Regions from separate parts of the Aeromonas sp. TS_SC_11 genome, predicted to be linked through region 1. Evidence: predicted binding sites of a transcription regulator. Region 1 holds the regulator's gene; each other region holds the start of a gene.

What was found. The regulator sigma-54, encoded in region 1, starts transcription at its own class of promoters, with help from an activator protein. The targets are predictions, from matches to a motif close to TGGCACNGTTTTNGCTT.
Region 2: the regulator sigma-54 is predicted to act here: its motif matches at 1,925-1,941, upstream of fliE (flagellar hook-basal body complex protein FliE).
Region 3: the regulator sigma-54 is predicted to act here: its motif matches at 3,652-3,668, upstream of flgA (flagellar basal body P-ring formation chaperone FlgA).
Region 4: the regulator sigma-54 is predicted to act here: its motif matches at 2,414-2,430, upstream of flhA (flagellar biosynthesis protein FlhA).

Annotation. Positions count from the first base shown of each region.
Region 1 is NZ_CM170470.1:661,586-666,786, reverse strand. Features, by position in the region: gene kdsC (3-deoxy-manno-octulosonate-8-phosphatase KdsC) at 1-169, shown strand, start outside; gene lptC (LPS export ABC transporter periplasmic protein LptC) at 166-726, shown strand; gene lptA (lipopolysaccharide transport periplasmic protein LptA) at 713-1,240, shown strand; gene lptB (LPS export ABC transporter ATP-binding protein) at 1,244-1,969, shown strand; gene AC1P02_RS03110 (RNA polymerase factor sigma-54) at 2,035-3,474, shown strand; gene hpf (ribosome hibernation promoting factor) at 3,496-3,783, shown strand; gene ptsN (PTS IIA-like nitrogen regulatory protein PtsN) at 3,786-4,232, shown strand; gene rapZ (RNase adapter RapZ) at 4,275-5,141, shown strand; gene npr (PTS phosphocarrier protein NPr) at 5,162-5,201, shown strand, end outside.
Region 2 is NZ_CM170470.1:4,470,867-4,476,067, reverse strand. Features, by position in the region: gene AC1P02_RS20680 (amidohydrolase) at 1-848, opposite strand, end outside; gene AC1P02_RS20675 (AraC family transcriptional regulator) at 915-1,823, opposite strand; gene fliE (flagellar hook-basal body complex protein FliE) at 1,981-2,298, shown strand; gene fliF (flagellar basal-body MS-ring/collar protein FliF) at 2,345-4,054, shown strand; gene fliG (flagellar motor switch protein FliG) at 4,047-5,108, shown strand; gene fliH (flagellar assembly protein FliH) at 5,177-5,201, shown strand, end outside.
Region 3 is NZ_CM170470.1:4,328,799-4,333,999, reverse strand. Features, by position in the region: gene AC1P02_RS20005 (peptide ABC transporter substrate-binding protein) at 1-1,438, shown strand, start outside; gene yfcE (phosphodiesterase) at 1,450-1,992, shown strand; gene AC1P02_RS19995 (flagella synthesis protein FlgN) at 2,037-2,453, opposite strand; gene flgM (flagellar biosynthesis anti-sigma factor FlgM) at 2,450-2,770, opposite strand; gene flgA (flagellar basal body P-ring formation chaperone FlgA) at 2,861-3,466, opposite strand; gene AC1P02_RS19980 (chemotaxis protein CheV) at 3,689-4,600, shown strand; gene AC1P02_RS19975 (CheR family methyltransferase) at 4,619-5,201, shown strand, end outside.
Region 4 is NZ_CM170470.1:4,457,679-4,462,879, reverse strand. Features, by position in the region: gene fliQ (flagellar biosynthesis protein FliQ) at 1-265, shown strand, start outside; gene fliR (flagellar biosynthetic protein FliR) at 345-1,142, shown strand; gene flhB (flagellar biosynthesis protein FlhB) at 1,229-2,359, shown strand; gene flhA (flagellar biosynthesis protein FlhA) at 2,467-4,569, shown strand; gene flhF (flagellar biosynthesis GTPase FlhF) at 4,586-5,201, shown strand, end outside.

The DNA of each region.
Region 1 (5,201 bases):
GCAGGCCTGCGGGCTCGGCATTGCCGTGGCTGATGCTCATCCGCTGGTACTGGCCCGGGCCGACATGGTGACTCGACTGGCTGGCGGCGTCGGTGCTGTGCGTGAGGTATGTGACCTCATACTGCAGGCGCAAGGGCATGGCGATTATCAGCCAGAGGCCTCGGTATGAGCAGACAGACACTGTTGTTCGCCCTGCTGTTTCTGGTGGCGCTGGCCGCCTGGCAGATTGGTGATGTCGACCTGACGCCGGAGCCGACCACCAAGGCAGAAAACTACCAGCCGGACTTCACCGCCAGGAACCTGGTGACCACCCGTTTTGATGTCAACGGTCGACGCACAGAACGGCTGGAGTCCGAGTATGCGGAGTATTACCAGATCATCGAGCAGGCTACCTTCAACAAGCCGGTGGTCTACATGTTTGACAAGCAGGGTGAGGCCGAGTGGAAAGTCACGGCCGACACAGGTGTCCTCAATACAGATGACAACGTGATCCTGCGCGACAAGGTACATCTGGATGGCCTGCTGCCCACCTCCTTCATCTCCACACTGGATACCCCCTATCTGGAGCTGGATCTGGTGACTCAGAATGTGAGAAGCAATCAGCATGTCAGCATAGTGGGTAAGGAATTCCAGACCGAAGGCGTTGGCCTGAAGGGTCATCTGGAACGCAAATATTTTGAATTACTGGATCAGGGCCATGCCATCTATTTCAATGAAAAACGCTAATCTGGCCCTCGCGGCTTTGCTGCTGTGCGGCACCGTGAGTGCCAAAGAGTCCGACTTTGCCGAAAAGGTCTATGTGGATGCGGTCAGACAGGTGGCCGAGATGCAGGACAACCGCATCACCTTCAGTGACGATGTCATCATCACTCAGGGCACCATCAAGATTAAGGCTGACAAGGTGGTGGTGATCCGTTCCGGCGACAAAGGGGCCGAGGTCATGACGGCCTATGGCAAGCCTGCCACCTTCTTCCAGATCCTGGACAACGGCAAACCGGTCAACGCCCACGGCAACAGCATTCGCTACGAGCTGAAAAATCGCCTGGTGACTATTACCGGTAACGGTCAGCTCAAACAGGAAGACAGCCAGGTCAACGGTGACCTGATCCGCTACGACATCGTCAAACAGAAGATGATCGCCGAGAGCAAGGGGCCGACCCAGCGGGTCAAGACGGTGTTCCTGCCTGATCAGGTAGAGAACTTCGACAAGCCCGCCGACCAGAAGAAGCAGGGAAAATAAACCATGGCAGTGTTGAAAGCAGCCGGCCTGCAAAAAAGTTACAAGCGTCGCATGGTGGTCAGTGACGTGAGTCTGGAGGTGGGTACCGGCCAGATCGTCGGCCTGCTCGGCCCGAACGGTGCCGGCAAGACAACTTCCTTCTACATGATAGTGGGGCTGGTGCAGAGCGATGCCGGCCTCATCACCATCGATGATCAGGACATCAGCCAGCAGCCCATGCATATCCGTGCCCGTAACGGCATCGGCTATCTGCCGCAGGAGGCCTCCATCTTCCGTCGTCTGTCCGTGTTCGACAACCTGATGGGGGTCATGCAGACCCGTAAGGGGCTGAGCCGCGAAGAGCGTGAAGACAAGGTCGAACAACTGCTGGAAGAGTTCAACATCACCCATATCCGTGACAACCTGGGTCAGAGTCTGTCAGGGGGGGAGCGACGCCGGGTCGAGATCGCCCGCGCGCTGGCGGCTGAGCCGCGCTTTATTCTGCTGGATGAGCCGTTTGCCGGGGTCGACCCCATTTCTGTGATAGACATCAAGAAGATCATCCAGCATCTGAAAGATAGAGGCCTTGGTGTCTTGATCACCGACCACAACGTCAGGGAGACTCTGGACGTATGTGAGAAGGCTTATATCGTCAGCCACGGCAAGATGATCGCCGAAGGTGCACCGGCCGAGATCCTTGCCGATGAACAGGTCAAGCGCGTCTATTTGGGCGATCAATTCAGTCTATAGTAAGGGGGCATCTCTTCATTTCCTTTGACGACTGCCTCGCTGAACATAAGGATATCCCGACGTAGATGAAGCCGACATTACAGTTGCGTCTCGGTCAGTCCCTGACCATGACGCCGCAATTACAACAAGCGATTCGTCTGCTCCAGCTCTCCACCCTGGAACTCCAGCAGGAAATTCAGCAAGCGCTCGATAACAATCCTTTGCTTGAGCAAGAGGAGAATGACGTTCAGGAGACCAGCCCGGAAGAGCCCGTCGACGACAGCCAGCTCGACTCCAGCGATGCCATGGCCCAGGATCAGATGCCGGACGAACTGCCGGTAGATACCACCTGGGAAGATGTCTATTCAGCCGGCACAGCCCAGAGCGCAGGCCCCATCCACGATGGGGAGGACAGCGTCTATCAGGGGGAAACCACCGAGAACCTGCAGGACTATCTGCTGTGGCAGATGCGCCTCACCCCGTTCAGCGATCTGGATGCCGCCATTGCGCTGGCCATCATAGATGCTATCGATGACTCCGGTTATCTGACCGTCTCTCTCGAAGATATACAGGCGGCGGTGAGCAGCGAGGATGTCGAGGTGGAACTCGACGAGGTCGAGGCCGTGCTCAAGCGGGTGCAGCATTTCGATCCGGTCGGCATCGCTGCGCGCTCGGTGCAGGAGTGTCTGCTGATCCAGCTTGGCCAGTACGCTCCTGAACTGCCCTGGCTCAATGAGGCCAGGGAGGTGATCAAGGAGCACATGGACTTGCTCGGCAACCGTGATTACCGCACCCTGGCCCGCAAGACCAAGCTCAAGGAGAGTGACCTCAAGGAGGTGCTGGACCTTATCCAGCAACTGGAGCCCAGGCCGGGTAACGGCATCATACAGAGTGACTCCCAGTACGTGATCCCGGATGTCACCGTCGTCAAGAAGGGCAACAAATGGGTCGTCGAACTCAACCCGGATTCTGCACCGCGCATCCGGGTCAACGAGACCTATGCCGCCATGGCCCGTCAGGCGCGTACCAGCCAGGATACCCAGTTCATTCGCTCCCACTTGCAAGAAGCCAAGTGGTTCATCAAGAGTCTGGAGAGTCGCAACGACACCCTGCTCAAGGTGGCGACCTGTATTGTCGAGCAACAACAGGGCTTTTTCGAGTATGGTGAAGAAGCCATGAAGCCCATGGTGCTCAACGATATCGCCGAGGCGGTGGAGATGCATGAGTCGACCATTTCCAGGGTAACGACCCAGAAATACATGCATACCCCCCGCGGCATCTTCGAACTGAAGTTTTTTTTCTCCAGTCATGTGAACACAGAAGGAGGAGGAGAGTGCTCATCGACCGCAATTCGCGCGCTGATCAAGAAGCTGGTGACGGCAGAGAATCCCGCCAAGCCGCTAAGTGATAGCAAGATCGCGGATTTGCTGGCCGAACAGGGTATTATGGTGGCGAGACGCACGATCGCAAAGTACCGTGAATCCTTGTTGATCCCGCCATCCAATCAGCGCAAACGCCTGGTTTAGGCAAAACAAAAGGAAGACGTTATGCAAATTAACCTGACCGGACACCATGTCGAGATCACCGAAGCTCTGCGTGATTATGTGAACAACAAATTTGCCAAACTCGAGCGTCACTTTGACCACATCAATAATGTTCATGTGGTGTTGAGCGTAGAAAAACTGAACCAGATCGCCGAAGCCAAGCTGCATGTCAGCGGTGGTGAGGTGTTCGCCAATTCACAGCATGCTGATATGTATGCTGCGATTGATACCCTGCTGGACAAGCTGGATCGGCAGATCATCAAGCACAAAGATAAGTTAAATCAAAAATAACTATGCAACTTGAACACATACTGAGTCGGGGCTGCACCAAAAGTGCGGTCCCTTGTACCAGCAAGAAACGCGCCCTCGAGATCATCAGTGAATTAGCCGCTGAGCGCTTGGGGACCTCTCGCCAGACACTGTTCGAGTGTTTGCTGGCACGAGAAAAAATGGGCAGTACCGGGATCGGTGCCGGTATCGCCATTCCCCACGGCCGGATCGGTGACGAGTTTCCGCCGACCGCCATCCTGATGACCTTCGCAGAGCCTATCCCCTTCGACTCCATCGACAATCAACCGGTTGACCTGCTCTTTGCCCTGCTGGTGCCGGAAAGCGAGTGCAAACAGCACCTCAAGACCCTTTCCCTGATGGCATCCAAACTGGGCGACAAGGCGGTTTGCCGCCAGTTGCGCCAGGCAACCAGCGATGAAGATCTCTATCAGATCATGACGTCGGCCTGATATTCGGGCCCTCGTGATGACCCCAAGCGGTGAGGCAACAAGATGCAATTAATAGTGGTAAGTGGGCGCTCTGGCTCGGGCAAGACAGTTGCCCTGCGCGTGCTGGAGGATCTGGGTTATTACTGTGTGGATAACCTGCCGGTCAACCTGCTGCCCCAGTTGATCGTGTCGGTCGAGAGCCAGTATGACAAGCTAGCGGTCAGTATCGACGTGCGCAACCTGCCGGTGAGCGCAGATAAGCTGGAGACCCTGCTGGCTCAGGTTCGCAATGAGGGCCGGGTGGAATTTTCCAGTTTCTTCTTCGATGCGGAGAACTCCACCCTGCTCAAACGCTACGGTGAGAGCCGCCGGCTGCACCCCTTGTCCCGCAAGCAGCTCTCGCTGGATGAGGCGATCCGTGAAGAGACCAATCTGCTGGCGCCGCTCTCCTCGACTGCCGATTTGCGTATCGACACCACCAGCCTCAGCATTCATGACCTGAGTGAGCTCATCAAGACCCGGGTGCTCGGCAAGAAAGAGAATGAGCTGGTGCTGGTGTTCGAGTCGTTCGGCTTCAAGTACGGCATCCCCAAGGACGCCGACTTCGTGTTCGATGCCCGCTTCCTGCCGAATCCACACTGGATCCCCGAGCTCAAACCCTTTACCGGCAAGGACGAGCCTGTAGCCCGCTACCTTTCCAGCCAGCCAGACGTGATGCAGTTCATCCTGCAGATTGAAAACATGCTGGCGACCTGGTTGCCTCATCTGGAGCGCAACAATCGTAGCTATGTCACTGTGGGAATTGGTTGCACTGGGGGCCAGCACAGGTCCGTGTTCATCGCAGAGCAGCTGGCTGGCGCGTTCCGCTTGCTCGGCAAGAACGTCCAGATCCGCCACCGCACCCTCGACAAAAGTACGCCGCAACATTGATGGATCAATAGGAAGATCAGATGACCGTCTCAGCCTCGGTGGAAGTGAAGAACAAACTGG
Region 2 (5,201 bases), 980 kb from region 1:
ATGCTGTATGCCGGCAACAGGCCGGTGTCACGGCGATCCGGCTCGGCGTTGAAGATAGGCGCGAGGGGGCGAATATTGCTGATAGGGTCCATCCAGGCGGTAATGCCAACCTGATTGAGCTGCTTGGCAGCGGTCATGATGGCACTGGCAATCGTCTCGTCGCTGACCGGTGGCAGGGCTTTGAGGATGGCATCCCAGCCGCCTTCCGAGGCAAAGCCATTCAGCTTGCCGGATGGGGTGAGGCCAAAATTGCCTTTCAGCGTGGCATAACGACTGGCAAGGGCCTCGCCATCAATGCCTGCCTTGCGCAGCATGGCCTGATTGGCCCAGCCGGTGTGGGCATCCGATCCGGCCAACACTACGGGGATTTGCTGGTATTGCGGACCATTGAACACCTGATCGAGCAGGGGTAGCTGATGCCAGTAATCGAGCGAGACATTGCTGTATAGCTGCACGTCACCGAGTGTCAGACGGGGGTCATCCTGGCTGCTGGTCAGAAATTGTTGCAGTTGCTTAACCTGACTCATTGCATCGGGAAAGTTAACCGTCATGGCCTGAAATCCGGCAAAGGCCGCATGCACATGACTATCGATGAGCCCCGGCATCAGATACTTTCCTTTCAGATCAATCTGGTTGGCATGGCTGCCGAGCCGGGCACTGACCTCCTGGTAACTGCCGACCGCCACGATCTTTTTACCTTCAATACCGACTGCCTCCGGGTGAGGGGTCGCCGGATCGCCGCTGTAGATGGTGCCGCCAAAGATCAGGGTCTGGCTCTGTGACTGGGCATTGGCTGCCATCGGAAGGCTCACCAGCAGGCTGGCAAGAAACAGCGTTTTGACATTCATGGGCATGACTCCGTCGCTTCGGCGCCCGAAGGCACCGAAGAGGGTGAATGGAAATGGGGTATCGGCTTATGGGTTGATAAGCGGGATACAGATATCAAACACGTAATGATCCCGGTCGGGGTCAGTGCCCGCGTGGTATTGCTCGTAACACGGACGGTCGTCGCAGCTCAGCCCTTTGCTCACCAGCCAGCCAAACGCTATCTCCCAAGTGGTGACCAGTTGATCACCGCGAGCGATAAACTGGCATACCGCATAGGGGCCAGCGGCGATGGTCTGGGTGGTCAACTGGCGCCCTGCATGGATCTCGGGATCCAGCTCAATGCAAACGTCAGTACGGCAGCGCGTCTCATCGGTGATGTCAGGAATATCCCAATAGAGACTCAAGGTGCCTGCCAGTGTCATCGCCTCGTCTGACGCGAACAGTGCGAGTAAATCCCGATGGGCTTGCTCGCAGGTCTCTTTGCCATAGGGCCCCATACGGCGCATATACGCAACGCGCCGGGTAGGCATCTGCTTGACGCTCGCCCCCTGCAGCAGACCCTGGTGTTCAGTGACCGGGTGCATGACCAGGCCATCATAGGTTTCAAAGGGAAGGGGATCGTTTCCAATCTTGCTTTTCCAGTTTCCCCCTTGTTGCTGGCGGTATTCCGAGGGGCTCATGGCGAAGTGCAGGCGAAAGGCTTTGGCGAAATTCTGGGAGCTGGAGAACCCGGCTGCGATCGCAAGGGTGGTGATATCGCTCTGCGGTGCGGCCAGCAAGCGACGGGCCGCACGTTCCATGCGCAGGCGCCGGGTAAAGCCGGCGATAGTCTCTCCGACCATCGTCTTGAAAATGCGGTGAAAGTGAAAGGTGGAGATGGCGGCCGCCGTCGCGACCTCATCCAGACTGGGATTGTGATCCAGATGCTGGCTTATGTAGTCCATCGCCTTGAACACAGGTTTGCGATAATCCAGAGATGACTCCTTGCCAACCATTAAAAGTGGGCGTCAACACCGGATTTAATCAGAGCCATCAGTCCTTGTCGAATCCGCCTGCTCTGGTCTGGCCACGCATCCTCACGCCACTCCTAACGCATTGGCACTCTAATTGCTTATTGGATGCCAGCGTCAATGATTTGTCTGGGGATGAGATATGGAAATTAGTGCAAGCAGCCTGATGCAAGAGATGCAGGCTCTCAAGGTTGAAGCTGGCGCCACGCCGCTGACTCAGCCTGGTCGTCAGGTCACCTCTGACTTTGGTCAGTTGCTGCAGCAGGCGCTCGGCAACGTCAACGAACTGCAAGGCGCCGCCAATGATCTGCGCACCCGTTTCGATATGGGTGACAAGTCAGTCGATCTGTCCGATGTGATGATCGCCGGCCAGAAATCCTCTATCGCCTTCGAGGCTACGGTGCAGGTGCGCAACAAGATGGTCGATGCCTACAAGACCATCATGAACATGCCGGTATAAGAGATTACTGAATATCATGCACATGTCAGCAATAAGGACATAAATCGTGGCTACTGACCAAAATGGCGAACTGCTGATCAACGAGGAGAGCTCCGCTGCCCTCGATGAGAACGAGCAAAAGAGTTCAGCTCTCGGCTTCCTGTCCAACACGGATGTGCTGCGGCAAATTACCCTGATCCTGGGGCTGGCCATCTGTCTGGCGATCGCCGTTTTCATCCTGTTGTGGGGCAAGGAGCCGGACATGCGTCCCCTTGGCACCTACAGCACCCAGGAGCTGGTCAAGACCCTGGACTACCTTGACGCCCAGAAGATCCCCTATGAGGTGGATGGCAAGAGCGTGCTGGTCAGCGCCGAAAAATATGCCGATATCCGCCTGCGCCTGACCCGCGCCGGCCTTGCCACCAATACCGATGCCAGCAACGATGGCGAGTCCATCCTGCTCAAGGATTCCAGCTTTGGCGTCAGCCAGCGCATGGAGACGGAGCGCCTCAAGTTAAGCCGCGAGCGCCAGCTGGCGAGCGCCATTGAGCAGTTCCAGAACGTGGCCAAGGCCCAGGTACTGCTGGCCATTCCCAAGGACAACGTGTTCGCCCGCAACGAGCGCAAACCCAGTGCGACCGTGGTGCTGAGCCTCAAGGGCAATGCTCTTGGTCAGGGGGAAGTGGATTCCATCGTCGACATGGTCGCCTCCGCCGTACATGGCCTGGAGCCGACCCGTGTCACTGTGACCGATCAGAACGGTCGCCTGCTCAATTCCGGTTCGCAAGATCCTGTCTCTGCCCAGACCCGCAAGGAGTTTGCGATGCAGCAGAAGCAGGAAGTGGAATACAAACAAAAAATTGACGCCATCCTGATACCCGTACTGGGTGCCGACAATTATACGGCGGAGGTTGACCTCTCCCTCGACTTCTCCCAGCAGGAGCAGACCCGCAAGACCTATAACCCGGACCTGCCTGCCGTGCGTTCCGAGATGACGCTGGAAGAGAACAGTGCCAGCGGCAGCAACGGCGGTGTGCCGGGTGCTCTCACCAATCAGCCACCCGCTGCCTCGAATATTCCCGAGGAAGCCGCAGGCGGGGATGGCGGAGCCGCCTCTTCCTCTGGTCGTTCCCGCAAGGAAGCAACCCGCAACTTCGAACTGGATACCACCGTCAGCCATATTCGCCGCCAGATGGGGGGCATTCGCCGCATGACAGTCTCGGTAGCCGTGGATTACAAGTCCATCGCCGGTGCCGATGGCGCCGTCACCCGTGAGGCCCGTTCCCAGGCCGAACTCGATACCCTGCGTCGTCTGTTGAGCGGCGGGCTTGGCTTTGATGTGACCCGCGGTGATACTCTGGAAGTGGTCGCCATTCCGTTCAACCGGCCAGAGCTTGAAAATGTGGCCGACGCGCCCATCTACGAGCAACCCTGGTTCTGGCGTGCGGTGCGCATCGCGGCCTCGGTGCTGGTCATCATAGTGTTGATCGTCACAGTGGTACGCCCCATGCTCAAGCGTCTGCTTTACCCGGATGCACGACCGGAAGGGGATCTGGATCTGGACAACAGCATAGTGCTGGGTGGGGATGACGAGCTCAGTCTGCTGGCCGCTCAGGCCGAGTCCGAGCCGGTATTCGGCGTACGTGACGGCCATCTGAAACTGCCGGATCTGCACCGTGACGAGGATCTGCTCAAGGCGGTACGTGCGCTGGTGGCGAACGAACCGGATCTGGCCGCACAGGTCATTAAAGAATGGGTAAGCAACAAAGATGCCTGAAGAAATTAAGACCCAAGTCACCGGTAATGACATTACCGAGGGACAGCGCCTGATCCTGGATCAGATGAGCGGGATGGAGATGGCGGCCGTATTGATGCTGAGCCTCAATGAAGAGGATGCTGCCCAGATCTTCCGTCACCTCGAGCCCAAGCAGGTACAGCGACTCGGTATGTCGATGGCCTCCATGTCTGACTTCAGCCACGATCGGGTGGCGGCGGTGCATCGTCAATTCATCGACGATATCCAGAAGTACACCAACATCGGCATCGGCAGCGAAGACTTCGTGCGCAAGGCGCTGGTGGCGGCCCTTGGCGAAGACAAAGCCAGCAACCTGGTGGATCAAATCATATTGGGTTCGGGCTCCCGCGGCCTCGACTCCCTCAAGTGGATGGATGCACGCCAGGTGGCCAGCATCATCCTGAACGAACACCCGCAGATCCAGACAATCGTATTGTCCTATCTGGAGCCTGAGCAGTCGGCCGAGATCCTGAGCCAGTTCCCGGAGCAGGTGCGCCTGGATCTGGTGATGCGGATCGCCAACCTGGAAGAGGTGCAACCGGCGGCGTTGCAAGAGTTGAACGACATCATGGAGAAACAGTTCGCCGGTGCGGCGGGTGCCCAGGCAGCCAAGATGGGCGGCCTGAAGGCGGCAGCCAACATCATGAACTACCTGGATACCAACATCGAAGGCCAGCTGATGGACTCCATCCGCGAGTCGGACGAAGAGATGAGCCAGCAGATCCAGGATTTGATGTTCGTGTTCGAGAACCTCATCGACGTGGACGACCGCGGCATTCAGACCATGCTGCGGGAAGTGCCGGGCGAGCTGCTGCAACGGGCGCTCAAGGGCTCGGACGATCAGATGCGCGAGAAGATTTTCAAGAACATGTCCAAGCGGGCCGCCGAGATGCTGGCGGACGATCTGGAGGCCATGGGGCCAATCCGGGTCTCCGAGGTGGAAGCTGCCCAGAAAGAGATCCTCTCCATCGCCCGCCGTCTGGCGGATGCCGGCGAGATCATGCTGGGCGCCGGTGGCGGCGAGGAGTTCCTCTAAACCATGAACCATCAAGTGTTCGGTTTCGTTGGCCCGTATCTGACCGTGGCGAGGGGCGCATTTAAAGCATGAACAACAAGCTGCGTGGTTATG
Region 3 (5,201 bases), 1.1 Mb from region 1:
AGTGGTACTGGTGGATTTGTTTGAAGGGCTGGTAAGCGAAGATGGTCAGGGCAAGATAGTGCCGGCTCAGGCCCAGCGCTGGGAGACCAGCGAAGATGGGCTGGTGTGGCGCTTCTTCCTGCGACCCCAGCTCAAATGGTCCAATGGTGAGCCGCTTACCGCACAGGATTTCGTCTACGCCTGGCGTCGGCTGTTGGATCCGGCACAAGGGTCCCCTTCCGCCGGATTGCTGCTGGCGACCGGTATCAACAATGCTCAATCCATCTATGCCGGGGCTCTCGAGCTCACGTCGCTGGGGGTGGAAGCCGAGAGCAGCCAGATCCTCAAGGTGACACTGGAGCGGCCCGTACCCTATTTCCTGCAACTGGTCAGTCAACGCCCCTTTGTTCCCGTCAATGAGCAGGCGATCACCCGGTTTGGCAAAGAGTGGACCCAGCCCGGCAAACTGGTCAGCAATGGGGCTTACAAGCTGGTGAACTGGGCGCCCAATGAACGTATCGAGGCTGAGCGAAACATCCATTATTGGGATGACTTGCACACCCGGATCAAGCGGGTGACCTATCTGCCGCTCTCCTCCCAGCATGCTGAACGGCTGCGCTATGAGGCAGGGGAGATCCAGCTTACCAACAAGGTGGCACTGGAGTATTACCAGAAGACCAAACAGACGACGCCAGAGCGGATCTGGGGTCTGCCCCTGCTTGGCACCTATCTCTATACCTTCAATCTGCGCCGTCCCGAGCTGCAGGATGTACGGGTGCGCCAGGCACTGGCCATGACCATAGACCGCCACGTGCTGACCGAACAGGTCAGCGGTCAGGGGGAGCGACCTGCCTGGTCTCTGCTGCCTGGCATGCCAGGCTATGAGGCACTTGGCTCACCGCTGGCTCTGCAGGATCAGCCGACACGGCTGGCCAAGGCTGCCGCCTTGATGGTGCAGGCAGGTTACAACAGTGCCCGTCCCCTCAAGCTGACGTTGACCTACAACACGTCTGAGAGCCACAAGAAGCTGGCGCTGGCGGTGGCCGCCATGTGGAAACCGCTGGGGGTGGAGGTGTCGCTCAACAACATGGAGTGGAGCGCCTATCAGGTGGCAAAAGACAGTGGTGATTTCATGCTGGTCCGCTCCTTCCTGTTTGGAGATTATGTGGAGCCCTCATCCATGCTCAACAGCTTCCGCTGTCAGGATCCCCAGAACGAGAGCGGCTATTGCAATCCGGCCTTTGATGGCTTGCTGCAGCAGGCATCGGACACCCTGGATGGTAGTACCCGGACCGGACTCTATCGCCGGGCCGAGCAGCTGCTGATGGACGAAATGCCCGCCATTCCCGTGTATCACTACAACCAGATGCGGCTGGTGGACCCCACACTGCGAGGGTTGCCGAGCCAGAACCTCAAGGGGGCTATCGCCACCAAGGATCTCTATTTCAGCAAGCAGTAAGGGAGTTCGCGATGAAGATTGCCATCATTTCAGACCTGCACGGCAGCCTGAGCGCATTGGAACAGGTGCTGGCCCAGCTTGCTCCCTGGCAGCCCGATCACTATCTGCTGCTCGGCGATCTGCTCAACCATGGCCCTCGCAATCCGGTGCCGCCGGGTTATGCCCCCGCCGCCGTGGCGGAGCGGCTCAATCAGCTGGCGCCGCACATCATGGCGGTGCGTGGCAACTGCGATTCGGAAGTGGATCAGATGTTGCTGAACTTCCCCATGACAGCACCTTATAACCAGTTGCTGGTGGATGGACGGCGCTGGTTTGTCAGTCATGGTCATCTCTATCGCCCGGATGCGGTACCGATGCCCCCCGGCAGCCTGTTTATCAGCGGCCACACCCATCTACCCGTGCTGCAGCGAGAAGGGGAGCTGGTGCTGATGAATCCGGGGTCTATCTGTTTTCCACGGGGAGAGCTGGCGGCAACCTATGGCCGGTATGAGACGGGCGTGTTGAGCATCCATGCCTGTGCGGACAGCGAAGAACTGTTGAGGCTGGTGTTATAGGTTGGCGACAGGCAGAGCTTGCGCGAGGGGGGAGCGGAAAGGGATCAGGCCTTGATGCCGAATGAGCGTGTGCCGGAGCGGGTGTTGCCCTTGGCGTCATAAGTCAGGGAGTTGCGATCCCGCAACTGGCTCAAAAAGCTTGCCAAGCGGCGGTTGGAGACGATGCTGAGCTCGAGCAGGCGACCATTCACATCGTTTTGTTCCTGACAGGCATCGAGTTTTTCACGCAGGGTAGTCATCTGCTCTGGAAAGGCCGACAGCTGCTGTTGCAGTTCGGGCAGCCGGGCCAAGGTCTGGTCCAGCACTTCAATATCTGCAAGCAGTTTCTGCTTGCGCTCTGCCAGCTCAGGCAGCGCCAATGCTTGGTGCTGCTTGAGCAGGTTGAATTCCTCCTCCAGCAAACCTTGCATCCGGGAGAGATATTCGTCTTGGGTGTGCAGCAGCGAAGGTAAATCCATCATCCGAGCAGCTTGTCCAGAGTGGATTCAAAGCTGAACATCTTTTTGGCTACCGCCTCGCTGTTGACCTGGTATTCACCATTGGCCACGGCTTTCTTCAGACTCTCGACCCGGCTTTCATTGCCGGTGGAGGCTGAGTTGAGGTTTTTCTGCATCTGTTGCAATTGCTGCGCCTCATTGGTCAAGGAGACGGAGTCTGTCTTGACAGTCGCCGCACGGTTGTCGGGAGACGAGGTCGCTTGTTTGGTGTTGGCACCCTGGCTGTTACCGGTGTTTTGCAACCGATTATTCGCCAAGTTGTTGATATTGTTAATAGCCATAGTGTTTACCTTCGTCTGCTTTGCTGTTCGCTTACCTGTTTATCGGTGACCGTCGTCAGAACTTTAGAAAAAAATAACCAGAAAAACATATCAGAAGGGGACCACGACAGAGCCGACTGCGCTGACTTTCCCTTGCACTGTTTTTCCTGAACGAATATTGACGAGGCTGATCATGTCTCCGAAGCTGCCATCTTGCAAGGCTCGGGCCATGGTTTTGATTTGCATGCTGCTGTTTTCTGCACTGAGTGTGACCTGGTCGCCTTTGCAAACCACGCAGACTTGGCTGAGCCGTATGGGCTGACCCGGCTTGAGTTCCCGTTTGCTGCGTACTCCTATCAGGGGGGCCTGATCGCTCAGATAATCACCGCGGATCTGGGTCTGATCCTGATAGGCCAGCGTCAAGACACTCTCACTGAGTATGTCGCCCTTGGCTACCGGGGTAGCCACGGTCACATAGGGTTTCTGGATGCTGACGCGCACCGGCAAATAGAGGTCCCAAGGTTTTTCTTCCTCGCATTTGAGGTAGACGGTGGTGTTACGACGCACCTCCATCCTGGCGGGAAGGCTGATGGTAAGATGCTGCTCGCAGCGGCTCAAAGGTAGTCTGTCATCAATGGAGGCAGCTTGCACATGAGCCTGGGCATCGAGTGGAATATCGAGCTGGCCGAGCACAAACTCTTGCGCCATTTCTTGCAGATAACTGGTCACCTCGGATGCCGTGGCGTGAGATATGCCGCAAAACAGCAGTAAGATGAGGAAAAGTCTACTAATCATTTTCTCTCGCAGGCCGATAAGTTGTTCACGCATATCACCATATTTAACTATGCTTGCTTCAGAATTCGTTTGTAGTGACATCGATAGTCTGACGCAAGCCAATACGCATGCATGATTAATGCCAAGCGTTTTTAGGGAGTGTTTATGGCCAGTATTATGGACTCGGTCAACCAACGTACCCAGCTGGTGGGACAAAACCGGTTGGAGCTGCTGTTGTTTCGTCTCAATGGACGTCAAAGATTTGGCATCAACGTATTTAAAGTGCGTGAAGTGCTGCAATGCCCTCCCTTGACCGTCATGCCAAAGCTCAACTCCTGTATTCGTGGCGTTGCGCACATCCGTGGCCAGACCATTTCGGTGATTGATCTCAGCATGGCGGTGGGCAAACGTCCCATCGAGGACCTGAGCAAGTGTTTCATTATTATTTCCGAGTACAACCGTTCAGTTCAGGGCTTCTTGGTGCATTCGGTTGAACGCATCATCAACATGAACTGGGAATCCATTCTGCCGCCACCCAAAGGGGCAGGGCGCATCAACTACATGACTGCGGTCACGGAGGTAGACGGCGAGCTGGTGGAGATCCTGGATGTTGAACGTATCCTCAACGAAATCTCCCCGGTGTCGACTGAAGTAAGTGCCGAGTTGGTGGATGCCAGTGTTGAGCACAATACCCATGGTCGTCCCGTACTGGTAGCAGATGACTCTTCTGTTGCTCGCAAGCAGGTGCAGCGAGCCCTTGAGGCGATTGGCGTGCAATGTGTGCTGGCCAAGGATGGGCGTGAGGCACTCAACATGTTGCTGGAGATGGCCAAGAATGGCCCCATCAAGGATCAGATTGCCTTGGTGATCTCGGACATCGAGATGCCAGAAATGGACGGTTATACTTTTACCGCAGAGATCCGTAACAATCCCAATCTCAAGGACTTACATGTTATTCTGCACACATCCCTCAGTGGGGTGTTCAATCAGGCCATGGTGCAGAAAGTCGGTGCGAACAATTTCATCGCCAAATTCCAACCGGATGAGTTGGCCAAAGCCGTACAAGGCGCACTCTAATCAAGAAGAACAAACTGCATGAAGACACTTTCGGACGACTTATACAAACAATTCAGCAACTTTCTGGCAGTACAGAGCGGAATCGTGCTGGGTGACAACAAACAGTATCTGGTCAAGAGTCGGCTTTCACCCTTGATGACTCAGTTTGGTATTGAGAGTCTGTCTGATCTGGTTACTCGAGCGATGAGTGTGCGTGAGCGTGACCTGAAAATGGCAGTGGTTGATGCCATGACTACCAACGAGACCCTCTGGTTTCGCGATACTTACCCCTTTCAACTACTCACTGACAAGCTTTTTCCTGAACTGGGCAAGAGTGGCCGTCCGATCAAGATCTGGTCGGCTGCCTCCTCGTCTGGGCAGGAGCCCTATTCCATCGCCATGACGGCGCTGGAACAGCAGGTCAAGAAGCCGGGTACCTTGCCCGGTGGCGTGCAGATTGTGGGCACCGATATTTCCAGCACCATGCTCAATCAGTGCAAGGAAGGGGTGTACGACAGTCTGGCGCTGGCTCGTGGTTTGTCACCTGAGCGCAAAAAATTGTTCTTCGAACCTTATGGTGACAACAAGATGCGGGTGGTGGAACGTGTCAGAAAATTGACCA
Region 4 (5,201 bases), 990 kb from region 1:
TCCGGAAACCTTTGTCGACGTATTCCGTGAGGCACTCTGGCTGGTGACTATCATGGTGTGCGCCGTGATTTTACCGAGTTTGATGATAGGTCTGGTGGTGGCCATCTTTCAGGCCGCTACCTCCATCAACGAACAGACCTTGAGCTTCCTGCCTCGTCTCATCGTCACCCTGTTTGCACTGGGGGCGGGGGCACACTGGGGCTTGCAGAGCCTGATGGATTTCTTCCTGCTGATGGTGAGTCAAATTCCCGAGGTGGTGGGATGATGCACTCCACGACGCGGCCAGGATTGCCGTCTGACAACCCACTGCTGCTGGTATGTCTGCAGGCTTCCGAGGCGGCAGTATGACCTATACAACCGCTCTTATCATGGAGTGGTTGTCTTCCATCCTCTGGCCGTTGGCGCGGGTGAGCGGTCTCTTGATGGTGATGGCGGTGTTTGGCAGTCGGCTGACGCCAGCCCGGATCCGCATCGGGCTGGCGCTGGCACTGACCTTCATGATCGCCCCCTTGTTGCCTCCCATGCCCAAGGTTGAGCTGTTCTCCGTCGGCAGTTTTCTGGTGTTGACCCAGCAGCTGCTCATCGGCATTGCCCTCGGCCTGATGACCCAGTTTCTGATGGAGAGCTTCGTGATGGCCGGCCAGGTCATCGCCATGCAGACCAGTCTGGGCTTTGCGACCCTGGTGGACCCCATGAATGGCCAGTCTGCCCCTGTGGTAGGCCAGTTCTACCTGATGCTGGCAACTCTGGTGTTTCTGGCGGTAGATGGTCACCTCATCATGCTGCGCATGGTAGTGCTGAGTTTCGAGACTTTGCCGGTCTCCGATGCCGGGCTCACCCTGCCTGCCATCCGCAGTCTGGTCGGTTTTCTGGGGATCATGTACCAGGCCTCTCTGGTGATGGCGCTGTCGGCCATAGTCGCGCTGCTGCTCATCAACTTTGCGTTCGGTGTCATGACCCGGGCAGCCCCCCAGCTCAATATCTTCAGTATCGGTTTTGCGGTCAGCATGATGTCCGGTCTCTTCATCCTCTGGCTCACCATAGGCGGTTTTCTCGGTCACTTCGATTCCATGTGGGAGCGGGTGCAGGAGACCAGCTGCGAGCTGATTAATGTCCAGTGCTTCGGTGATCAGAATGGTTGATTGCGCGTGGCTTGATACCGAACAGCTTCACTTCCTCTGGAGGCGAGTGCCGCTGAGCTGCGTCCGGCGTTGCGGAGGTCAGCAAGATGGCTGATACCGATCAGGAACGTACCGAACAACCCACGGGCAAACGACTGCAACAGGCCCGGGAAAAAGGGCAGATTGCACGCTCCAAGGAGCTGGGTACCGCCAGCGTCCTGCTGGCAGCCGTTTTCGGTCTGCTGATGGTCAAGGAGAGTCTGGCCGGCGCCATGGTCAAGATCCTCACCATTGGCTTTACTCTGGACCGGGATCAGGCTTTTGATCCCAACGCCATGGGCGCCATGTTGCCGGCCTTGCTAAGGGAGCTTGTCTATCCGCTTGGCCTGCTGTTCATGCTGGTGGCCATAGCGGCTTTCGTCGGCAATACCCTGCTGGGGGGGATGAATTTCTCCTCCGAGGCCATGATGCCAAAGTGGAGCAAGCTGAGCCCGCTCAGCGGCATCAAGCGGATGTTCGGGGTGCAGTCCCTGATCGAACTGGTCAAGTCCATTGCCAAGGTGGTCTTCATCAGTTTGTTTGCCTGGTGGATGTTGTCGAGCCAGTTCAACCATCTGCTCAACCTCTCCATGGAGGGGTTTCCCGGGGGAATCATAGATGCGCTGGACCTGCTGCTGTGGATGCTGATCATCCTCTGTTGTGCTCTCATCCCCATAGTGGCCATAGATGTACCCTTCCAGACTTGGAACCACACCCGCCAGCTCAAGATGACCAAGCAGGAAGTGAAAGACGAATTCAAGGACAGCGAAGGTAAACCCGAGGTGAAGGGACGGATACGGCAGTTGCAGATGCAGATGGCGATGCGACGCATGATGGGAGATGTGCCAAAGGCAGACGTCATCATCACCAACCCGACCCACTACTCGGTGGCGCTCAAATACGACATTGCCAAGCCGGGTGCAGCGCCCAAGGTAGTCGCCAAGGGAACAGATGAGATCGCAATGAAGATCAGGGAGATAGCCAGGGAGTACAAGATCCCCATCATGCCGTCCCCGGCACTCACCCGCGCCATCTTTCACTCCACCGAGATTGGGCACGAAATCCCGGAAGGCCTGTTTGCCGCCGTGGCTCAGGTGTTGGCTTATATTTATCAGCTCAAAAAATTCCGTCGTGGCAGCGGCCGGCGCCCCAATCCGATCTCCAAGGATCTGCCCATTCCGCCCGAATTTCGAAAATGACAAACTTCTGACGCAGTCAAAATAAAATCATTTAAAATCAATGCATTGAATTGTTGGCTTGATGTTTGCTTTAATCTGACACCAGCAGTTTAAGATTGAGAAAAACGATGAAATTCCAGGCATCATTGGGCCGATTGAAAGAGCACAGGGGATTGCTGACCAAGGGGGTGGGGACACCGCTGCTGGTGCTGGCGTCTCTTGGTATGGTCGTGCTGCCCATCCCGCCGCTGATGCTGGATGTCCTCTTCTCCTTCAATATTGCGCTTTCCATCGTGGTCTTGCTGGTCGCCGTCTATACCCGCCGCCCTCTCGAATTTGCTGCCTTTCCAACCGTTTTGCTGCTCGCTACCTTGCTGCGCCTGGCGCTCAACGTGGCGTCAACCCGGGTGGTCTTGCTGGAAGGTCATAATGGCAGCGCTGCAGCCGGTCATGTGATCGAGGCGTTCGGCAACGTGGTGATCGGCGGCAACTATGCGGTCGGTATCATCGTCTTTACGATCCTGATGATCATCAACTTTGTGGTCATCACCAAGGGTGCGGGGCGGATCGCAGAGGTGAGCGCCCGTTTCACCCTGGATGCCATGCCCGGCAAACAGATGGCCATCGACGCGGATTTGAACGCTGGTCTCATCAACCAGGAAGATGCCAAAAAACGTCGTCAGGATGTGACCCAGGAAGCCGACTTCTACGGCTCCATGGACGGTGCCTCCAAATTTGTGAAAGGGGATGCTATCGCGGGCATCATGATCCTCTTTATCAACATCATCGGCGGTTTCATCATCGGCATGATGCAGCACCAGCTCACCTTTGGTGAAGCGGCTGAAATATATACCCTGCTTGCCATTGGTGACGGTCTGGTTGCTCAGATCCCCTCCCTGCTGCTCTCCATCGCCGCCGCCATCATAGTGACCCGGCAGAATACGGATCAGGACATGGGCACGGCGGTACTGGGTCAGTTGTTTGACAATCCCAAGGCACTGACCATCTCGGCCGGCATCCTGCTGATGATGGGGCTGGTTCCCGGCATGCCACATTTTGCTTTCCTGAGTCTGGGAGCCATCTCTGCCACCGGAGCCTGGTGGCTGCTGCGCCGTGAGAAACGTGCTGCGGCCAAGGCCGCCAAGGGCGAGCTGATGCCGGCTACTTCAGAGCAGCCTCATGAGCAGAAAGAGCTGAGCTGGGACGATGTGATGCCGGTGGATATTATCGGGCTGGAGGTGGGCTATCAGCTCATCCCTCTGGTGGATCGCAATCAGGGTGGTGAACTGCTCAGCCGGATCAAAGGGGTGCGCAAGAAACTTTCTCAGGAGCTCGGCTTTCTGGTTCCTGCCGTACATATTCGGGACAATCTGGATCTGGCGCCCAATCAATACCGCATCACCTTGATGGGGGTCAGTACCGGCGAGGCCAATGTTTACCATGATAAGGAGATGGCCATCAACCCGGGCCAGGTGTTCGGCCAGATCCAGGGCATTGCCACCCGGGATCCCGCCTTCGGGCTGGAGGCGGTGTGGGTCGCCAAGGAGCAGGTCTCCCAGGCGCAGACCCTGGGTTATACAGTGGTGGATACCGCGACAGTGGTCGCTACCCACTTGAGCCAGATCCTCTCCAACCATGCCGCCTTGCTGCTGGGACATGACGAGGTGCAGCAACTGCTCGACATGATAGGGAAGCACCAGAGCAAACTGGTGGAAGGATTGGTTCCCGAGGTCATCAGCATGGGTAACCTGGTGAAGGTATTGCAGAATTTGCTCAATGAAGGCGTGCCAATCCGTGATATGCGCACTATCCTGCAGACCCTGGTGGAATATGCCCCGCGCAGCCCGGACCCGGAAGTGCTCACGGCCGCCTGCCGTATCGCCCTGCGCCGCCTGATAGTGCAGGAGATTGCCGGCCCGGATCCCGAGTTACCGGTGATCACATTGTCGCCAGAATTGGAACGTATATTGCATCAATCCCTGCAGGCAGGGGGTGGTGATGGCGCTGGCATAGAGCCGGGCCTGGCGGAGCGGATGCAGCGCTCGCTGGTGGAAGCCACTCAACGACAAGAACTGGAAGGCCAACCGGCCGTGCTTCTGACATCAGGGATACTGCGCAATACCCTGGCGAAATTTGTCAAGAATGCCATTCCTGGATTACGCGTTCTGTCTTATCAGGAAGTGCCTGATGACAAGCAAATCCGCATCGTCAGTGCGGTAGGACAGAACTAGTTAGCGGAGATGACGGGTGAAGATTAAGCGGTTTTTTGCCAAGGATATGAGAACGGCGCTGGCTGAGGTCAAGGAGACTCTCGGGCCCGATGCCGTCATCATGTCCAACAAGAAAGTCACCGGAGGGGTGGAGATAGTCGCTGCTGTCGATTATCAATCCCAGGTTCCGGGACCCAAAGATGCGCCGGTTCGCCGTCAGTTGAACGATGAGAGCGTCAATATCTCGTCTGCCGGACGGCAGATGACGCGCCCTGTGCCCACCCCGGCCAAGGAACAGAACGAACACTATGCCGATACCCTGGCCGCGCTGCTGGCACGCCAGCAGAAGCTGAATCCATCCAACCCGGCCGGTCTCAACGGTGGGGCCCCGATGGCTGCTGCCGGATCCGCGCCTCGCACCCTGGCCGAACAGGGCCAGTGGGGAGCGGCGCCCGAGCCCGCCAAGCCCAAAGCCAGAGTGGCGACCCCGGGTCGCGCTCCCCAGCCTGCGCCGCGAGAGCAGGAGATGGAAGGGATGCGCAAGGAGATGGCCAGCATTCGCAAGCTGCTGGAGCACCAGATCTCCGGACTGATGTGGCAGGAAGTGGAACGCCGTGAACCTATGCGGGCCCTGCTCATCAAGGAACTCAAGA